One region of the Cronobacter muytjensii ATCC 51329 genome, then DNA from elsewhere that is predicted to be linked to it. Evidence: predicted binding sites of a transcription regulator. Region 1 holds the regulator's gene; the other holds the start of a gene.
The links. The regulator sigma-54, encoded in region 1, starts transcription at its own class of promoters, with help from an activator protein. The targets are predictions, from matches to a motif close to GTTGGCACANNTTTCGCTNT.

Region 1 (8,515 bases):
CGCGCTGGCCGCGCTGGTGCTGTGGGATGGCGTGCTCGCGCGCGCTGAAGGCCTCTTTCTGTTGCTCATCGCCGCCGCGTATTTATGGTTTATCATCCGCATGGCGCGCCAGGCGGAACGTCAGGGCAACGACAGCCTGACACGCGAGCAGCTCGCCGAACTGCCGCGAGAAGGCGGTCGCTCGGTGGCGTTTCTCTGGTTAGGCGTTGCGCTAATCATTATGCCGATGGCGACGCGCATGGTGGTCGATAACGCCACGGTGCTCGCTCACGGTTTTGCCATCAGCGAACTGACCGTCGGCCTGACCGCCATCGCTATCGGCACCAGTCTGCCGGAGCTGGCTACCGCCATTGCCGGGGCGCGCAAGGGCGAAGACGATATCGCCATCGGCAATATTATCGGCTCGAATGTTTACAATCTGGCGATCGTGCCTGGCTTGCCCGCGCTGCTGGCACCCGGACGTTTCGATTCGCTGGCGTTTACACGCGATTATGGCGTGATGCTGCTGGTCAGCGTCATTTTCGTGGTGCTGTGCTGGCGTCCTGAGCAGTATCTCGGTAAAAAAACCGGCGCCGGATTATTATGTGGGTTTATCGTTTGGATGGTGATGCTGTTCTGGGCGTCGCCGCGTCTCGTTGGATGAATCGGAAGCGCATTTATGTCACAACTAGATTTACCGCCGGGTTTTGACTTTGAACAGGCAGGGAAGGATGTCCTGACCATTGAACGCGAAGGTCTGGCCCAGTTGGATCAGTACATCAACGCCGATTTTGCACGCGCCTGCGAAAGCATGTTCTACTGCCGCGGCAAAGTCGTGGTCATGGGAATGGGCAAATCGGGCCATATCGGTAAAAAAATGGCGGCGACGTTCGCCAGCACCGGCACGCCCTCGTTCTTTGTGCACCCGGCGGAGGCGAGCCACGGCGATTTAGGCATGGTGAGCGGGCAGGATATCGTCATTGCGATTTCCAACTCGGGCGAATCCAACGAAATTCTGGCGCTGATCCCGGTGCTTAAGCGTCTCCAGGTGCAGCTTATCTGCATTACTGGTCGTCCGGAGAGCGCGATGGCGAAAGCGGCGGATATCCACCTGTGTGTGAAAGTGCCACAGGAGGCCTGCCCGCTCGGCCTCGCGCCGACCACCAGCACCACAGCGACGCTGGTGATGGGCGATGCGCTCGCGGTCGCGCTGCTGAAAGCGCGCGGCTTTACGCCTGAAGATTTTGCGCTCTCCCATCCGGGCGGCGCGCTTGGACGTAAGCTGCTGCTGCGCGTCAATGACATCATGCACACCGGCGATGAAATCCCGCACGTCAGCAAAGAGGCGTCGCTGCGTGATGCGCTGCTGGAAATCACCCGCAAGAATCTCGGCATGACGGTGATTTGCGACGACCTGATGAAAATTGAGGGTGTTTTTACCGACGGCGACCTGCGCCGCGTCTTCGATATGGGCGGCGATCTGCATCAGATGAAGATTGTCGACGTGATGACGCCGGGCGGAATTCGCGTGCGTCCGGGCACGCTCGCAGTCGATGCGCTTAACCTGATGCAGACGCGTCACATTACTTCCGTCATGGTGGCTGATGGCGACCAGTTGCGCGGTGTGATACATATGCATGATTTGCTGCGCGCAGGCGTGGTGTAACAAAGGAAAGGTTTAATGAGTAACCCTGATGGCGCCATCTCTACCTGCTATGGGCCGGTGAGCGCGCAGATCATTGAGCGGGCGGCGCAAATCCGCCTGCTGATCCTGGATGTCGACGGCGTAATGTCCGACGGCCTCATTTACATGGGCAACAGCGGCGAAGAGCTGAAAGCCTTTAACGTGCGCGACGGTTACGGCGTACGCTGCGCGCTGACGTCCGGCATTGAGGTCGCGATTATCACCGGGCGCAAAGCGAAATTGCTTGAAGACCGCTGTGAAACGCTTGGCATTACGCATCTTTACCAGGGCCAGTCCGATAAGCTCATCGCTTACCGCCAACTGCTGGAAAAACTGGCGCTTGCTCCGGAAAATGTCGCTTATGTCGGCGATGATTTAATTGACTGGCCTGTGATGGCGCAAGTCGGGCTGAGCGTGGCGGTAGCGGATGCGCATCCGCTGCTGACGCCGAAGGCCGATTACGTCACCCATATCCCGGGCGGCCGCGGCGCGGTGCGCGAAGTCTGCGATCTTCTGCTGCTGGCGCAGGGAAAATTAGATGAGGCCATAGGGCAATCCATATGAGTAAGACCAGACGCTGGATAATCATCCTGCTGGCGCTGGCCGCGCTGGTGCTGATTGGCATTAACCTCGCCGATCAGGATGAAGGCGGCCCGCTGACAGTAAACAGCAATGAGCCGACATACCAGAGCGAGCAGTCAAACACGGTGGTTTACAGCCCGGAAGGCGCGCTGAACTATCGCTTAGTCGCACAGCACGTCGAGTATTTCTCAGAAGACGGCGTCTCCTGGTTTACACAGCCGGTGATGACCACCTTTGATACCAACAAAGTGCCGACCTGGTCGGTCAAAGCGGATCGTGCCAAACTGACCAATGACAGAATGCTCTACCTGACCGGTCATGTGGAAGTGAACGCGCTGACGCCGGATTCGCAGTTGCGCAAAATTACGACCGACAAGGCAGAGATCAACCTGGTCACCCAGGATGTTACCTCTGATACGCTTGTCACTCTTTACGGCACCAGCTTTAATTCCAGCGGCCTGAAAATGCGCGGGAACCTTCGCAGCAAAAATGCCGAGCTGATTGAAAAGGTTAGAACCTCCTATGAAATCCAGAATAAACAAACTCAGCCTTAATGTCGTACTGACCAGTACGCTGCTGGCGGCAGGCTTCCCGGCGTTCGCGCTGACGGGCGATACCGAACAGCCTATCCATATAGAATCTGACCAGCAGTCGCTGGACATGCAGGGCAACGTGGTGACGTTTACCGGCAATGTCGTGGTGACGCAGGGCACGATTAAAATCAACGCTGACAAAGTCGTCGTCACGCGCCCTGGCGGTGAGAAAGGCAAAGAGGTGATTGACGGTTACGGTAATCCTGCCACTTTCTACCAGATGCAGGACAACGGCAAACCGGTTAAAGGCCATGCCTCAACGATGCACTACGAGCTGCAAAACGATTTCGTCGTGCTGACCGGCAACGCCTACCTTGAGCAGCTCGACAGCAATATCAAAGGCGACAAAATCACCTATCTCGTGAAAGAGCAGAAAATGCAGGCGTTCAGCGAGAAAGGCAAACGCGTGACCACCGTACTGGTGCCGTCGCAGCTGCAGAATAAAGACAACGCCGCTCAGGCGCCGAATCAGAACAAGAGCAACTAAACCCTTATGGCAACACTCATTGCGAAACACCTGGCGAAAGCCTACAAGGGCCGCCGCGTAGTGGAAGATGTCAGCCTGACGGTGAACTCAGGCGAGATTGTCGGCCTGCTTGGCCCGAACGGCGCGGGTAAAACCACCACGTTCTACATGGTCGTGGGCATTGTGCCGCGCGACGCCGGCAACATCATTATTGATGACGAAGATATCAGCTTGCTGCCGCTGCACGCCCGCGCGCGTCGCGGCATCGGTTATCTGCCGCAGGAGGCGTCCATTTTCCGCCGTCTGAGCGTCTACGACAACCTGATGGCCGTTCTGCAAATTCGCGACGATCTCAGCGCCGAGCAGCGCGAAGATCGTGCCAAAGAGCTGATGGAAGAGTTCCATATCGACCATCTGCGCGACAGCCTCGGCCAGTCGCTCTCCGGCGGCGAACGCCGTCGCGTGGAGATTGCCCGCGCGCTGGCGGCGAACCCGAAATTCATCCTGCTTGACGAACCCTTTGCGGGCGTCGACCCGATTTCGGTTATCGATATCAAACGTATCATTGAGCATCTGCGCGACAGCGGCCTTGGCGTGCTTATCACCGACCATAACGTGCGTGAAACGCTGGCGGTGTGCGAGCGCGCCTATATCGTCAGCCAGGGGCACCTTATCGCCCACGGCACGCCCGACGATATTCTGCAGGATGAACAGGTTAAACGCGTATATCTTGGGGAAGAGTTCAGACTCTGATAGGGTAGAGCAACAGGCAGAAACGGCGCGCCACCCAGCGCGCCCCGCCGCGACAGGTCTTATTTGACGTTTACACCTGAGGATTTTTGCTCTGAATATGAAGCAAGGTTTGCAACTAAGGCTTAGCCAACAGCTCGCCATGACGCCGCAGTTGCAGCAGGCCATTCGCTTGTTGCAGTTGTCCACGCTGGAACTCCAGCAGGAGTTGCAACAGGCGCTGGAAATTAATCCCCTGCTTGAGCAAACCGACATTCACGACGAAATTGCCACTCAGGAAACGCAGGACAACGAAGGGCTGGATACCGCCGAAGCGCTGGAGCAAAAAGAGATGCCGGACGAGCTGCCGCTTGACGCCAGCTGGGACGAAATCTACACCGCCGGCACGCCGTCAGGCACGGGCACCGACTATATCGACGACGAACTGCCGGTCTATCAGGGCGAAACGACCCAGAGCCTTCAGGATTACCTGATGTGGCAGGTGCAACTGACGCCCTTTTCCGATACCGACCGCGCGATCGCCACAGCGATCGTCGACGCGGTGGACGACACCGGCTACCTCACCGTCACGGTGCAGGATATTCTCGACGGCATGGGCGACAACGATGACGATATCGGCCCCGAAGAGATTGAGGCTGTGCTCAAGCGCGTGCAGCGTTTCGATCCGGTCGGCGTCGCCGCCCGCGATCTGCGCGACTGCCTGTTGATACAACTTTCGCAGTTCAGCGCCGACACGCCCTTTCTGGCGCAGGCGCGGCAGATAGTCAGCGATCACCTCGACCTGTTAGCCAATCATGACTTTCGCAGCCTGATGCGCGTCACGCGCCTGAAAGAGGATGTGCTGAAAGAAGCGGTGAACCTGATCCAGTCGCTCGATCCGCGTCCCGGCCAGTCTATCCAGACTGGCGAGCCGGAATATGTCATCCCGGACGTGCTGGTGCGCAAGCATAATGGCCGTTGGGTAGTGGAACTCAATTCCGACAGCATTCCCCGGCTCAAAATCAATCAGCAGTACGCCGCGATGTCTAATAGCGGGCGTAATGAATCTGACAACCAGTTCATCCGCAGCAACCTGCAAGAGGCGAAATGGCTGATTAAAAGCCTGGAAAGCCGTAACGACACGCTGCTGCGCGTCAGCCGCTGCATCGTTGAACAGCAGCAGGCGTTCTTCGAACAGGGCGAAGAGTATATGAAGCCGATGGTGCTGGCGGATATCGCCCAGGCGGTGGAGATGCATGAGTCCACTATCTCCCGCGTTACTACCCAAAAATATCTGCACAGCCCGCGCGGCATTTTCGAATTGAAGTATTTCTTCTCAAGTCACGTGAACACCGAGGGCGGCGGCGAAGCCTCGTCCACGGCTATTCGCGCGCTGGTGAAGAAGTTGATTGCAGCGGAAAACCCCGCGAAACCCTTAAGCGACAGCAAACTGACGTCTATGCTGTCAGAGCAGGGGATCATGGTGGCCCGCCGTACCGTTGCGAAGTATCGAGAGTCTTTATCCATACCGCCGTCAAACCAGCGCAAACAGCTGGTCTGACTCAACCGATAAGGAAGACACTATGCAGCTCAACATCACAGGACATAACGTCGAAATCACCGAAGCGCTGCGCGAGTTTGTCACCACCAAATTCGCCAAGCTGGAGCAGTATTTCGAAAGGATTAATCAGGTCTATATTGTGCTGAAGGTGGAAAAGGTGACGCAAATCGCCGACGCCACCCTGCATGTGAACGGCGGGGAGCTGCATGCCAGTTCGGAAGGCCAGGATATGTACGCCGCCATCGACGGTTTGATTGATAAACTGGCGCGGCAGCTCACTAAACACAAAGATAAACTGAAACAACATTAATTGTCCGGGCGTTTCGCTGGGACATCGACGGCCCGGCCCGTCTGGCGGGTCGTCGCACCAGAGAACGCTTAGGTGAAATTATGATGAATAATGATTCCGCTCTGCCATTGAGCAATGTTTTAAACCAGGAATGCACCCGCAGCGGCGTACACTGCCAGAGTAAAAAACGCGCCCTGGAGATTATCAGCGAGCTGGCGGCAAAGCAGCTTAGCCTGCCGCCGCAGGTAGTGTTTGAAGCGATCCTTACCCGTGAGCGGATGGGAAGTACCGGGATCGGCAACGGCATCGCCATTCCGCACGGCAAGCTTGAAGAAGATACGCTGCGCGCCGTAGGCGTTTTCGTCCAGCTCGAAACGCCGATTGCTTTTGACGCCATCGATAACCAGCCTGTCGATCTCCTCTTCGCGCTGCTGGTGCCGGCGGATCAAACCAAAACGCATCTGCATACGCTGTCGCTGGTGGCTAAAAGACTGGCGGACAAAACGATTTGCCGTCGTCTGCGTGCCGCGCAAAGCGATGAAGAGCTCTACCAGATAATCACTGAAACCAGTGAAGAGAGTGAATGACCGTGCTGAAAGGCACAATCCAGGAGGCGCCGGTTAACCGGTCTGAAGTGTGGAGAAACAGCAGATGGTTCTGATGATCGTCAGTGGACGTTCAGGGTCAGGGAAATCGGTCGCCCTGCGTGCACTGGAAGATATGGGGTTCTACTGCGTCGATAACCTGCCTGTCGTGCTGCTGCCTGAACTGGCGCGCACGCTTTCAGAAAGGCAGATATCCGCCGCGGTGAGCATCGACGTTCGTAATATGCCGGAATCCCCGGAGGTGTTTGAGCAGGCGATGAATAACCTGCCGGACGCGTTCTCTCCGCAACTGCTGTTCCTCGACGCCGATCGCAACACGCTGATTCGCCGCTACAGCGACACGCGCCGCCTGCATCCGCTCTCCAGCAAAAACCTGTCGCTCGAAAGCGCCATTGATGAAGAAAACGATCTGCTGGAGCCGCTGCGATCGCGCGCGGATCTGATTGTCGACACCTCGGAAATGTCGGTGCATGAACTGGCGGAAATGCTGCGCACCCGCTTGCTTGGCAAGCGCGAGCGTGAACTCACGATGGTGTTTGAATCCTTCGGCTTCAAGCACGGCATTCCGATCGATGCCGATTACGTCTTTGACGTGCGTTTTCTGCCAAACCCGCACTGGGATCCGAAACTGCGCCCGATGACCGGTCTCGATAAGCCCGTCGCGGCGTTTCTCGACCGCCACACCGAAGTGCACAATTTCATCTACCAGACGCGCAGCTATCTGGAACTCTGGTTGCCGATGCTGGAAACCAACAACCGCAGTTATCTGACTGTCGCCATCGGCTGTACCGGTGGTAAACACCGCTCCGTCTACATCGCCGAACAGCTGGCGGATTACTTCCGCTCGCGCGGCAAAAACGTTCAGTCCCGCCATCGCACGCTGGAAAAACGCAAATCATGACCGTAAAACAGACTGTCGAAATCACCAATAAGCTCGGGATGCATGCCCGCCCGGCGATGAAGCTGTTTGAACTGGTGCAGAGCTTTGACGCGGAAGTGCTGTTGCGTAATGAAGCGGGCACCGAAGCGGAAGCCAGCAGCGTGATAGCCCTGCTGATGCTCGATTCCGCCCAGGGCGGCCATATTGAGATAGAAGCCACCGGCCCGCAGGAAAAAGAAGCGCTGGCGGCCGTCATCGCGCTGTTTAACGCCGGCTTTGACGAAGACTGACCGCCCTACTCTCAGCGCAGCGCGTGCTGCGCTATTGCGCCGCGCTCTGTTAAGCCCGAGCTATATGACCAGCTGACAGCAGCTATGGAAGGTGCAGTGCCGGTAATTCTCGCGTGCGAGAATACCGTCCATGTCAGTGATTGTTGAGTGCGTACGCGTGAATTGACACTTCATAATGTCGTTGAGAAAGTCAGCGTCGCTGACAGCATCTGCACGGTCGCGCTCAAGGACACTGGTCAATGCATCGCGCAACCCAAAGCTGGTGTCAGGGTTGACCAACGTCTCCTGAATTTCTGCGTTAATTGCCTCGGGCGCTGTGTCTTCGTTCTGTTGAACGCCTGTCCAGCAGGCATCATGCCAGGTCTGCTCGGGGTAGCCTCCCATGAACGCGGGGTGAAATGGTGCATGTTCACGCTGCCCTACACGGTCACAGAGGGCATCATTCAAGCCCTGGCGGTGGCCTTCTTGCTCGCAGAACTGCAGTAGTTCCACGACTTCATTTCCTGAAAATTCCGAGACGTGTCGGCCGCTCTACGGCATGCAGCCGCAATAGTTGTAAGAGACTGTCGGGGCGTACTCAGTGGGGGTTTCGTGAGCAATGATCAGGGCCATAAATTACGTCCTTCCGGTGATAGTGTTCATGGTCGTTTTCCAGTGACAGGCAGCTCACCCAAACCGCCCTCAAAATTCGTACAAAACCCATATCAAAGGCAGAACAAGCAGCCAGCCTTCACAATCCTTCTCGGCAACCCACTTCAAGCGTTCCATTTTCGACGCCCTCATGCCTGGCCAGGGTCAGGTGGGCTGATCGTGTGTGCGTAACTGGGCGAACAGCGCGCTAATCTGCTTGCCGTATT
Region 2 (8,515 bases), 500 kb from region 1:
GCTGGCGATGTCCGGTCATGGCCTGCACCACAGCGACATCGGCGGCTATACCACGCTGTTTGATATGAAGCGCAGCAAAGAACTGCTGCTGCGCTGGTGCGATTTCAGCGCCTTCACGCCGATGATGCGCACCCATGAGGGCAACCGTCCGGGCGATAACTGGCAATTCGACGGTGATGCCGAAACGATTGCGCATTTTGCCCGAATGACGACCATCTTCACCACGCTCAAGCCATACATCAGGCAGGCGGTGGCGCAGAACGCCAGCAGCGGCCTGCCGGTGATGCGTCCGCTATTTCTGCATTACGAACACGAGCCGCGGGCTTACAGCCTTAAATACCAGTATCTGTTTGGCCGCGATCTGCTGGTGGCGCCCGTTTATGAAGAGGGACGACACGACTGGACGCTCTGGCTGCCGGAAGACAGCTGGATCAACGCGTGGACCGGGGAGGCGTGCGGCGGCGGTGACGTAACCGTGGATGCGCCGCTCGGCAAGCCGCCGGTGTTCTACCGCGCACAAAGCGAATGGGCGTCGCTGTTCGCCACGCTGCGTCACATCTGATGAGGCTCGCCCGCAGGGCCTCTGCGGGCGCAAGGAGAACCGTGATGAGTCACACCACAACCGCGCCGGGCGGCGATCCGGCGACCCTGCGTTTGCCGTTTAAAGAGAAAGTCGCGTATGGCATGGGCGACCTGGGCTCGAATATTCTGCTGGATATCGGCACGCTGTATCTTCTGAAGTTTTACACCGATGTGCTGGGGCTGCCGGGCACTTATGGCGGTATTATCTTTCTGATCGCCAAGTTTTTTACTGCCTTTACCGATATGGGCACCGGCGTGATGCTTGACTCCCGCCGCCGTATCGGGCCGAAGGGAAAATTCCGGCCGTTTGTGCTGTACGCCGCCTTCCCGGTGACGCTGCTGGCTATCGCGAATTTTGTCGGCACGCCGTTTGAGATGACCGGCAAAGCAGTCATGGCGACGGTGCTGTTTATGCTCTACGGGCTGTTTTTCAGCATGATGAACTGCTCGTACGGCGCGATGGTGCCCGCCATTACCAAAAACCCGAACGAGCGCGCGTCGCTTGCCGCATGGCGCCAGGGCGGCGCGACGCTCGGGCTGCTGCTCTGCACCGTGGGTTTTGTACCCGTGATGAACCTCATTGAGGGCAACCCGCAGCTCAGTTATGTTTTCGCCGCCACGCTGTTCTCGCTGTTCGGCCTGCTGTTTATGTGGTGGTGCTATGCGGGTACGCGCGAGCGGTATGTCGAAACCGGCGCTGCCAGCCCGGCGCAAAAGCCGGGGCTGTTGCAGTCGTTTCGCGCCATCGCTGGCAACCGCCCGCTGTTTGTACTGTGCATCGCTAATCTCTGCACGCTCGGCGCATTTAACATCAAGCTCGCCATTCAGGTCTATTACACCCAGTACGTACTCAACGATCCGATTCTGCTGTCGTATATGGGCTTTTTCAGCATGGGCTGCATTTTTATCGGCGTGCTCCTGATGCCGGGCGCGGTGCGCCGTTTCGGCAAGAAAAAGGTCTATCTCGGCGGTCTGCTTCTCTGGGCGGTGGGCGATGTGCTCAACTACGCCTTCGGCAGCGGATCGGTGAGCTTTGTGGCGTTTTCCTGCCTGGCGTTTTTCGGCTCCGCATTTGTGAATAGCCTGAACTGGGCGCTGGTCTCCGACACGGTGGAATATGGCGAGTGGCGCACCGGCGTACGCTCGGAAGGCACGGTCTACACCGGCTTTACGTTCTTTCGCAAAGTCTCCCAGGCGCTGGCCGGGTTTTTCCCTGGCCTGATGCTGACGCAGATTGGCTATGTCCCGAACGTGGCGCAGTCCGTTACGACGATTGAGGGCCTGCGCGAGCTGATTTTTATCTGGCCGTGCGTGCTGGCGGTAATAACGATTATCGCGATGGGCTGCTTCTACAACCTTAACGAGAAGATGTACGTGCGGATTGTGGATGAACTGGAAAACCGTAAGCGGGCGTTTTCGCCTGGCGCGTAACCCTGACGGCGCTCGCGTCGTTCGGCGCGGGCCTGTGCTTTGAGGATCGGCTATGACGGCATTCACGAATCAGGACCCGCTGACGCTCCGCCTGAGCCTGCGGGAAAAATTGTCTTACGGCATGGGCGATTTCGGCTCCAACCTGATGCTGTGTATCGGGACGCTGTATCTTCTGAAGTTTTATACCGATGAACTGCATCTGCCCGCCTTTTACGGCGGCGTGATTTTCCTGGTGGCGAAGTTTTTCACGGCGCTGACCGATATGCTGACCGGCGTGCTGGTGGACTCACGACGCGCGCCCGGCCCGCGCGGCAAATTCCGGCCCTTTATTCTGTTCGCCTCGTTTCCGGTGGCGCTGGTGGCGACGGCGCAATTTGTCGCCAACGATCTGCCGCTGACCATGAAAACCGCGCTCGCTACGGTGCTGTTTATGCTCTTCGGCCTGTTTTACAGCCTGATGAACTGCGCTTATGGCGCGATGGTGCCCGCCATCACTAAAAACCCGCAGGAGCGCGCGCATCTCGCCGCCTGGCGGCAGGGCGGCGCGACGCTTGGACTGCTGCTCTGCACGGTCGGCTTTATGCCAATCCAGTCGCTGTTTACGGCGCGTCCGGCGACGGGCTACCTGGTCGCGGCGCTGCTTTTCGCCGGCGTCGGGCTTATCAGCATGGGGTGCTGTTACCGCGGCGTGCGCGAGCGTTATGTAGAAGTGGTGCCCGCCGGGCATAAGCCGGGCATGCTGAAATCCTTTTGCGCGATTTTCCAGAACCCGCCGCTGCTGGTGCTGTGTATCGCCAATCTCTGTACGCTGGCGGCGTTTAATATCAAGCTCGCCATCCAGGTCTATTACACGCAATACGTGCTCAACGATGTGCATCTGCTGTCGTGGATGGGATTGTTCAGCATGGGCTGCATTCTGGTCGGCGTCTTTTTGGTGCCGGGCGCGGTGAAACGCTTTGGTAAGAAACGGGTCTATCTCGGCGGGCTCGCGCTCTGGGCCGCTGGCGATATTTTTAACTACCTGTGGGGCGCGACGTCGCTGAGCTTCGTACTGTTTTCGTGCATGGCGTTTTTTGGCACCGCGTTTGTGAACAGTCTGAACTGGGCGCTGGTGCCGGATACGGTGGATTACGGCGAGTGGAAAACCGGCATCCGCGCCGAAGGCTCGGTCTACACCGGTTATACGTTTTCGCGCAAGATTTCCGCGGCGCTGGCAGGGTTCCTGCCCGGCATTATGCTGACGCAAATCGGTTACGTGCCAAACGCGCTGCAAACCGCCGCGACGCTCGACGGGCTACGCCAGCTGATTTTCCTCTGGCCGTGCGGGCTGGCCATTATCGCCGCCCTGATTATGGGCCTGTTTTATAAGCTCAATGAAGCCCGCTTTGCGGTCATCATTGATGAGATAGCGAAGCGGAAAACAACGCCGCGCTACACGCCTGAAGCTGACCGTAAACCACCAGCGTCGGTAGCCCGCGCGCAACCATAAAAAAAGCCGCTGAAATTCAGCGGCTTTTTAGTCACGCAGGCGGCGTTAACGCCGGCCCGGTTTACGGATGCACCGTATTAGTCTTCTTTCGCACCGCGCATTGCGCGTTTACGATCGTTTTCCGTCAGGTGACGCTTACGGATACGTACAGACAGCGGAGTCACTTCGACCAGTTCGTCATCATCGATGAACTCGAGCGCCTGCTCCAGGGTCATCTTGATAGGCGGAACCAGAACCGTCGCTTCGTCCGTACCGGACGCACGCATGTTGGTCAGTTTCTTACCGGTCAGACAGTTAACCGTCAGGTCGTTAGAACGGCTGTGAATACCGATGATCTGGCCTTCATACACTTCCGCACCGTGACCCAGGAACAGCTTACCGCGATCCTGCAGACCGAACAGCGCGAACGCGACCGCTTTACCCTGACCGTTAGAGATCAGTACGCCATTGTTACGCTGGCCTACTTCGCCCGGACGAATATCGTCGTAGTGGCTGAAGGTGGAGTACAGCAGACCGGTACCGGAGGTCATGGTCATGAACTCAGAACGGAAGCCAATCAGGCCACGGCTTGGGATCACGTAGTCGAGACGTACGCGGCCTTTGCCGTCCGGATTCATGTTTTTCAGGTCGCCTTTACGCTCACCCAGCGCCTGCATCACAGAACCCTGGTGCTGTTCTTCGACGTCCAGCGTGACGTTTTCGAACGGCTCTTGTTTACGACCGTCGATTTCGCGGAAGATAACTTTCGGACGGGAAACCGCCAGTTCGAAACCTTCACGACGCATATTCTCGATAAGCACAGACAGGTGCAGTTCACCACGGCCAGAAACGCGGAACGCATCAGCGTCTTCGGTCTCTTCAACGCGCAGCGCAACGTTATGCACCAGCTCTTTGTTCAGACGGTCAAGGATCTGACGAGAGGTAACGTATTTACCTTCTTTACCGCAGAACGGCGACGTGTTGACGTTGAAGTACATAGAAACGGTCGGTTCGTCAACGGACAGCGCCGGCAGCGCTTCGACGTTCTGCGGGTCGCAGATGGTGTCGGAGATGTTCAGCTCGCCAAGACCGGTGATCGCGATGATATCGCCAGCTTCAGCCAGATCGGTATCGATACGCTCCAGGCCCAGGTGGCCCAGTACTTTACCGACTTTACCGTTACGGGTTTTGCCTTCGCTATCAATGATAGTGACCTGCTGGTTCGGCTTCACTTTACCGCGTTTGATGCGGCCGATGCCGATGACGCCAACGTAGTTGTTGTAGTCGAGCTGGGAGATCTGCATCTGCAGCGGGCCGTCGAGATCGACGTCCGGTGCCGGTACATGGTCAACAATCGCCTGGTACAGCGGGGTCATGTCTTCCGCCATGTCAGAGTGATCCAGACCTGCGATACCGTTCAGCGCGGAGGCGTAAACGATAGGGAAGTCCAGCTGCTCGTCAGTCGCGTCGAGGTTGACGAACAGGTCGAACACCTGATCCACAACCCAGTCAGGACGCGCGCCCGGACGGTCAACCTTGTTGATAACCACGATAGGTTTCAGGCCATGGGCAAATGCTTTCTTGGTCACGAAGCGCGTCTGCGGCATCGGGCCGTCAAAAGCATCAACCACCAGCAGCACGGAATCAACCATGGACATGACACGTTCAACTTCACCACCGAAGTCAGCGTGCCCAGGGGTATCAACGATGTTGATACGGTAATCATTCCATTTGATCGCGGTGTTTTTAGCGAGGATGGTAATCCCACGCTCTTTCTCCAAATCGTTGGAGTCCATCACGCGCTCTTGAGTTTCAGCACGTTCGTCGAACGTACCGGATTGCTGCAGCAGCTTGTCAACCAGGGTCGTTTTACCATGGTCAACGTGCGCAATGATGGCGATGTTACGCAATTTTTCGATCACAACTTTGCCTCAGGCATTAGAAATAGCGCGTTATTGTACACGTATTAATCGAAGGACTAAACAGGATCACAATCATCTGACGCAAACAAGTGTTGTCGCCAGGCTTTGTGATCCTTTTCACGCAGCGGTAAAAGGGCTATTAAACGTAAATTGCACCAACACAGTGCTTGTTTTTTACACACAGGCACTATATTGGTGCAATCTCTCCATCGTGGTGCAGCCCTTTTGCACTATGACGCGCATCATAGCGCCTTTTTGGGGGAATTTGAAAGTTGGCACAGATTTCGCTTTAAAGATTTCAGGGCGGCGACGCCAATTTTAATAAGTACTGAAGACCTCGTTACCACGACGACAATGACAAATCCGGGAGAGTTAAGTATGTCCGCTGAACACGTTCTGACGATGCTGAATGAACATGAAGTGAAGTTTGTGGATCTGCGCTTCACTGACACTAAAGGTAAAGAACAGCACGTCACCATCCCAGCCCACCAGGTGAACGCCGACTTCTTCGAAGAAGGTAAAATGTTCGATGGTTCCTCCATCGGTGGCTGGAAAGGCATCAATGAATCTGACATGGTGCTGATGCCGGACGCCTCCACCGCTGTCATTGACCCGTTCTACGAAGAACCGACCCTGATTATTCGTTGCGATATCCTCGAGCCGGGCACCATGCAGGGCTACGATCGCGACCCGCGTTCCATCGCCAAACGTGCGGAAGAGTACCTGCGCTCCACCGGCATCGCCGACACCGTACTGTTCGGGCCAGAGCCTGAATTCTTCCTGTTTGACGATATCCGTTTCGGCAGCTCCATCTCCGGCTCTCATGTCGCTATCGACGACATCGAAGGCGCATGGAACTCCTCCACCAAATACGAAGGCGGCAACAAAGGCCACCGTCCGGGCGTGAAAGGCGGTTACTTCCCGGTTCCGCCGGTCGACTCCTCGCAGGATATCCGTTCCGTAATGTGCCTGACGATGGAAGAGATGGGCCTGGTGGTTGAAGCTCACCACCACGAAGTGGCCACCGCCGGTCAGAACGAAGTGGCAACCCGCTTCAACACCATGACCAAAAAAGCGGACGAAATTCAGATCTACAAATATGTCGTGCATAACGTCGCGCACCGCTTCGGCAAAACCGCGACCTTTATGCCGAAACCGATGTTCGGCGATAACGGCTCCGGCATGCACTGCCATATGTCCCTGTCCAAGAACGGCACCAACCTGTTCTCTGGCGACAAATACGCAGGTCTGTCTGAGCAGGCGCTGTACTACATCGGCGGCGTTATCAAGCACGCGAAAGCCATCAACGCCCTGTCCAACCCGACCACCAACTCTTACAAGCGTCTGGTCCCGGGCTACGAAGCGCCAGTAATGCTGGCTTACTCCGCGCGTAACCGCTCCGCGTCCATCCGTATTCCGGTTGTCGCCTCTCCGAAAGCGCGTCGTATCGAAGTACGCTTCCCGGACCCGGCGGCTAACCCGTACCTGTGCTTCGCCGCTCTGTTGATGGCGGGTCTTGACGGTATCAAGAATAAGATCCACCCGGGCGAAGCGATGGACAAAAACCTGTATGACCTGCCGCCGGAAGAAGCGAAAGAGATCCCGCAGGTTGCCGGCTCTCTGGAAGAAGCCCTGCAGGCGCTGGATCAGGACCGCGAGTTCCTGACCGCAGGCGGCGTGTTCACCGACGACGCGATCGATGCTTACATCGCGCTGCGTATCGAAGAGAACGACCGTGTTCGCATGACGCCGCACCCGGTAGAGTTCGAACTGTACTACAGCGTTTAATGCTTTTTTGAAGTTGATAGCCAACGGATTTCAGGTTGTCGCCACTGCGTGAAATCCGTCACTGTTTTTTTGTTGCCGTGGAAACTTTAGCCCATCTTCGGATGGGCTTTTTTCACCACCCGAAACCGGTTTTAACGTCTTTTTCATCGTTAAAACGCTATACTGCACTAAAATGGTGCAAAACCTGGGGGACTGCTGGATGGCAACAGGCACGCTGCCCGATGCTGGGCAGATCCTTAACGCATTAATCAATAGCATTCTGCTGGTCGACGACGACCTGGCAGTGCATTACGCCAATCCGGCGGCGCAGCAGTTGCTCGCGCAAAGTTCACGTAAGCTCTACGGCACGCCGTTACCGGAGCTGCTGAGTTATTTTTCCCTCAATATCAGCCTGATGCAGGAGAGCCTGAACGCAGGCCAGGGATTTACAGATAACGAAGTTACGCTGGTGATCGACGGTCGCTCACACATTCTTTCCCTGACGGCGCAACGTCTGCCGGATGGCCTGATCCTGCTGGAAATGGCCCCGATGGATAATCAGCGGCGTTTAAGCCAGGAACAACTCCAGCATGCCCAGCAGGTCGCGGCGCGCGATCTGGTGCGCGGGCTGGCGCATGAAATTAAAAACCCGCTCGGCGGCCTGCGTGGCGCGGCACAGTTGCTCACCCGCGCGCTGCCCGATCCGTCGCTGACCGAGTACACCAAAGTCATTATCGAACAGGCCGACCGCCTGCGTAATCTGGTGGACCGTCTGTTAGGGCCGCAGCAGCCGGGTATGCACGTTACCGAGAGCATTCATAAAGTGGCCGAACGCGTGGTGAAGCTGGTGTCGATGGAGCTGCCGGAAAACGTTCGGCTTCTGCGCGATTACGACCCAAGCCTGCCGGAATTTACTCATGATCCGGACCAGATAGAACAGGTGTTGCTGAATATCGTCCGTAATGCCCTCCAGGCGCTGGGCGAAGAAGGCGGTGAGATCACCTTGCGCACCCGCACCGCGTTTCAGCTGACGCTGCACGGCGTGCGTTACCGCCTGGCGGCGCGCATCGATGTGGAAGACAACGGGCCGGGCATCCCGGCGCATCTGCAGGATACGCTGTTTTACCCGATGGTCAGCGGCCGCGAAGGCGGCACCGGGCTGGGGCTTTCTATCGCCCGGAACCTTATCGATCAGCATTCGGGAAAAATCGAATTTAACAGTTGGCCAGGCCATACCGAATTTTCGGTTTTCCTGCCTATTCGGAAATAGAGGTGATTATGCAACGAGGGATTGTCTGGATCGTCGATGACGATAGCTCCATTCGCTGGGTGCTTGAGCGCGCGC

Region 2: a site for sigma-54 is predicted at 5,675-5,694, ahead of glnA (glutamate--ammonia ligase). Genes of this name have one in related genera too.

What each region holds. Positions count from the first base shown of each region.
Region 1 is NZ_CP012268.1:3,581,745-3,590,259, forward strand. Features, by position in the region: gene AFK63_RS16465 (calcium/sodium antiporter) at 1-643, shown strand, start outside; gene kdsD (arabinose-5-phosphate isomerase KdsD) at 659-1,645, shown strand; gene kdsC (3-deoxy-manno-octulosonate-8-phosphatase KdsC) at 1,661-2,227, shown strand; gene lptC (LPS export ABC transporter periplasmic protein LptC) at 2,224-2,799, shown strand; gene lptA (lipopolysaccharide ABC transporter substrate-binding protein LptA) at 2,768-3,325, shown strand; gene lptB (LPS export ABC transporter ATP-binding protein) at 3,332-4,057, shown strand; gene rpoN (RNA polymerase factor sigma-54) at 4,155-5,594, shown strand; gene hpf (ribosome hibernation promoting factor) at 5,617-5,904, shown strand; gene ptsN (PTS IIA-like nitrogen regulatory protein PtsN) at 5,985-6,470, shown strand; gene rapZ (RNase adapter RapZ) at 6,535-7,389, shown strand; gene npr (PTS phosphocarrier protein NPr) at 7,386-7,658, shown strand; gene AFK63_RS16520 (hypothetical protein) at 7,719-8,150, opposite strand; gene AFK63_RS16525 (hypothetical protein) at 8,454-8,515, opposite strand, start outside.
Region 2 is NZ_CP012268.1:4,084,566-4,093,080, reverse strand. Features, by position in the region: gene AFK63_RS18710 (alpha-glucosidase) at 1-562, shown strand, start outside; gene AFK63_RS18705 (MFS transporter) at 607-2,013, shown strand; gene AFK63_RS18700 (MFS transporter) at 2,066-3,502, shown strand; gene typA (ribosome-dependent GTPase TypA) at 3,580-5,403, opposite strand; gene glnA (glutamate--ammonia ligase) at 5,782-7,191, shown strand; gene glnL (nitrogen regulation protein NR(II)) at 7,391-8,440, shown strand; gene glnG (nitrogen regulation protein NR(I)) at 8,449-8,515, shown strand, end outside.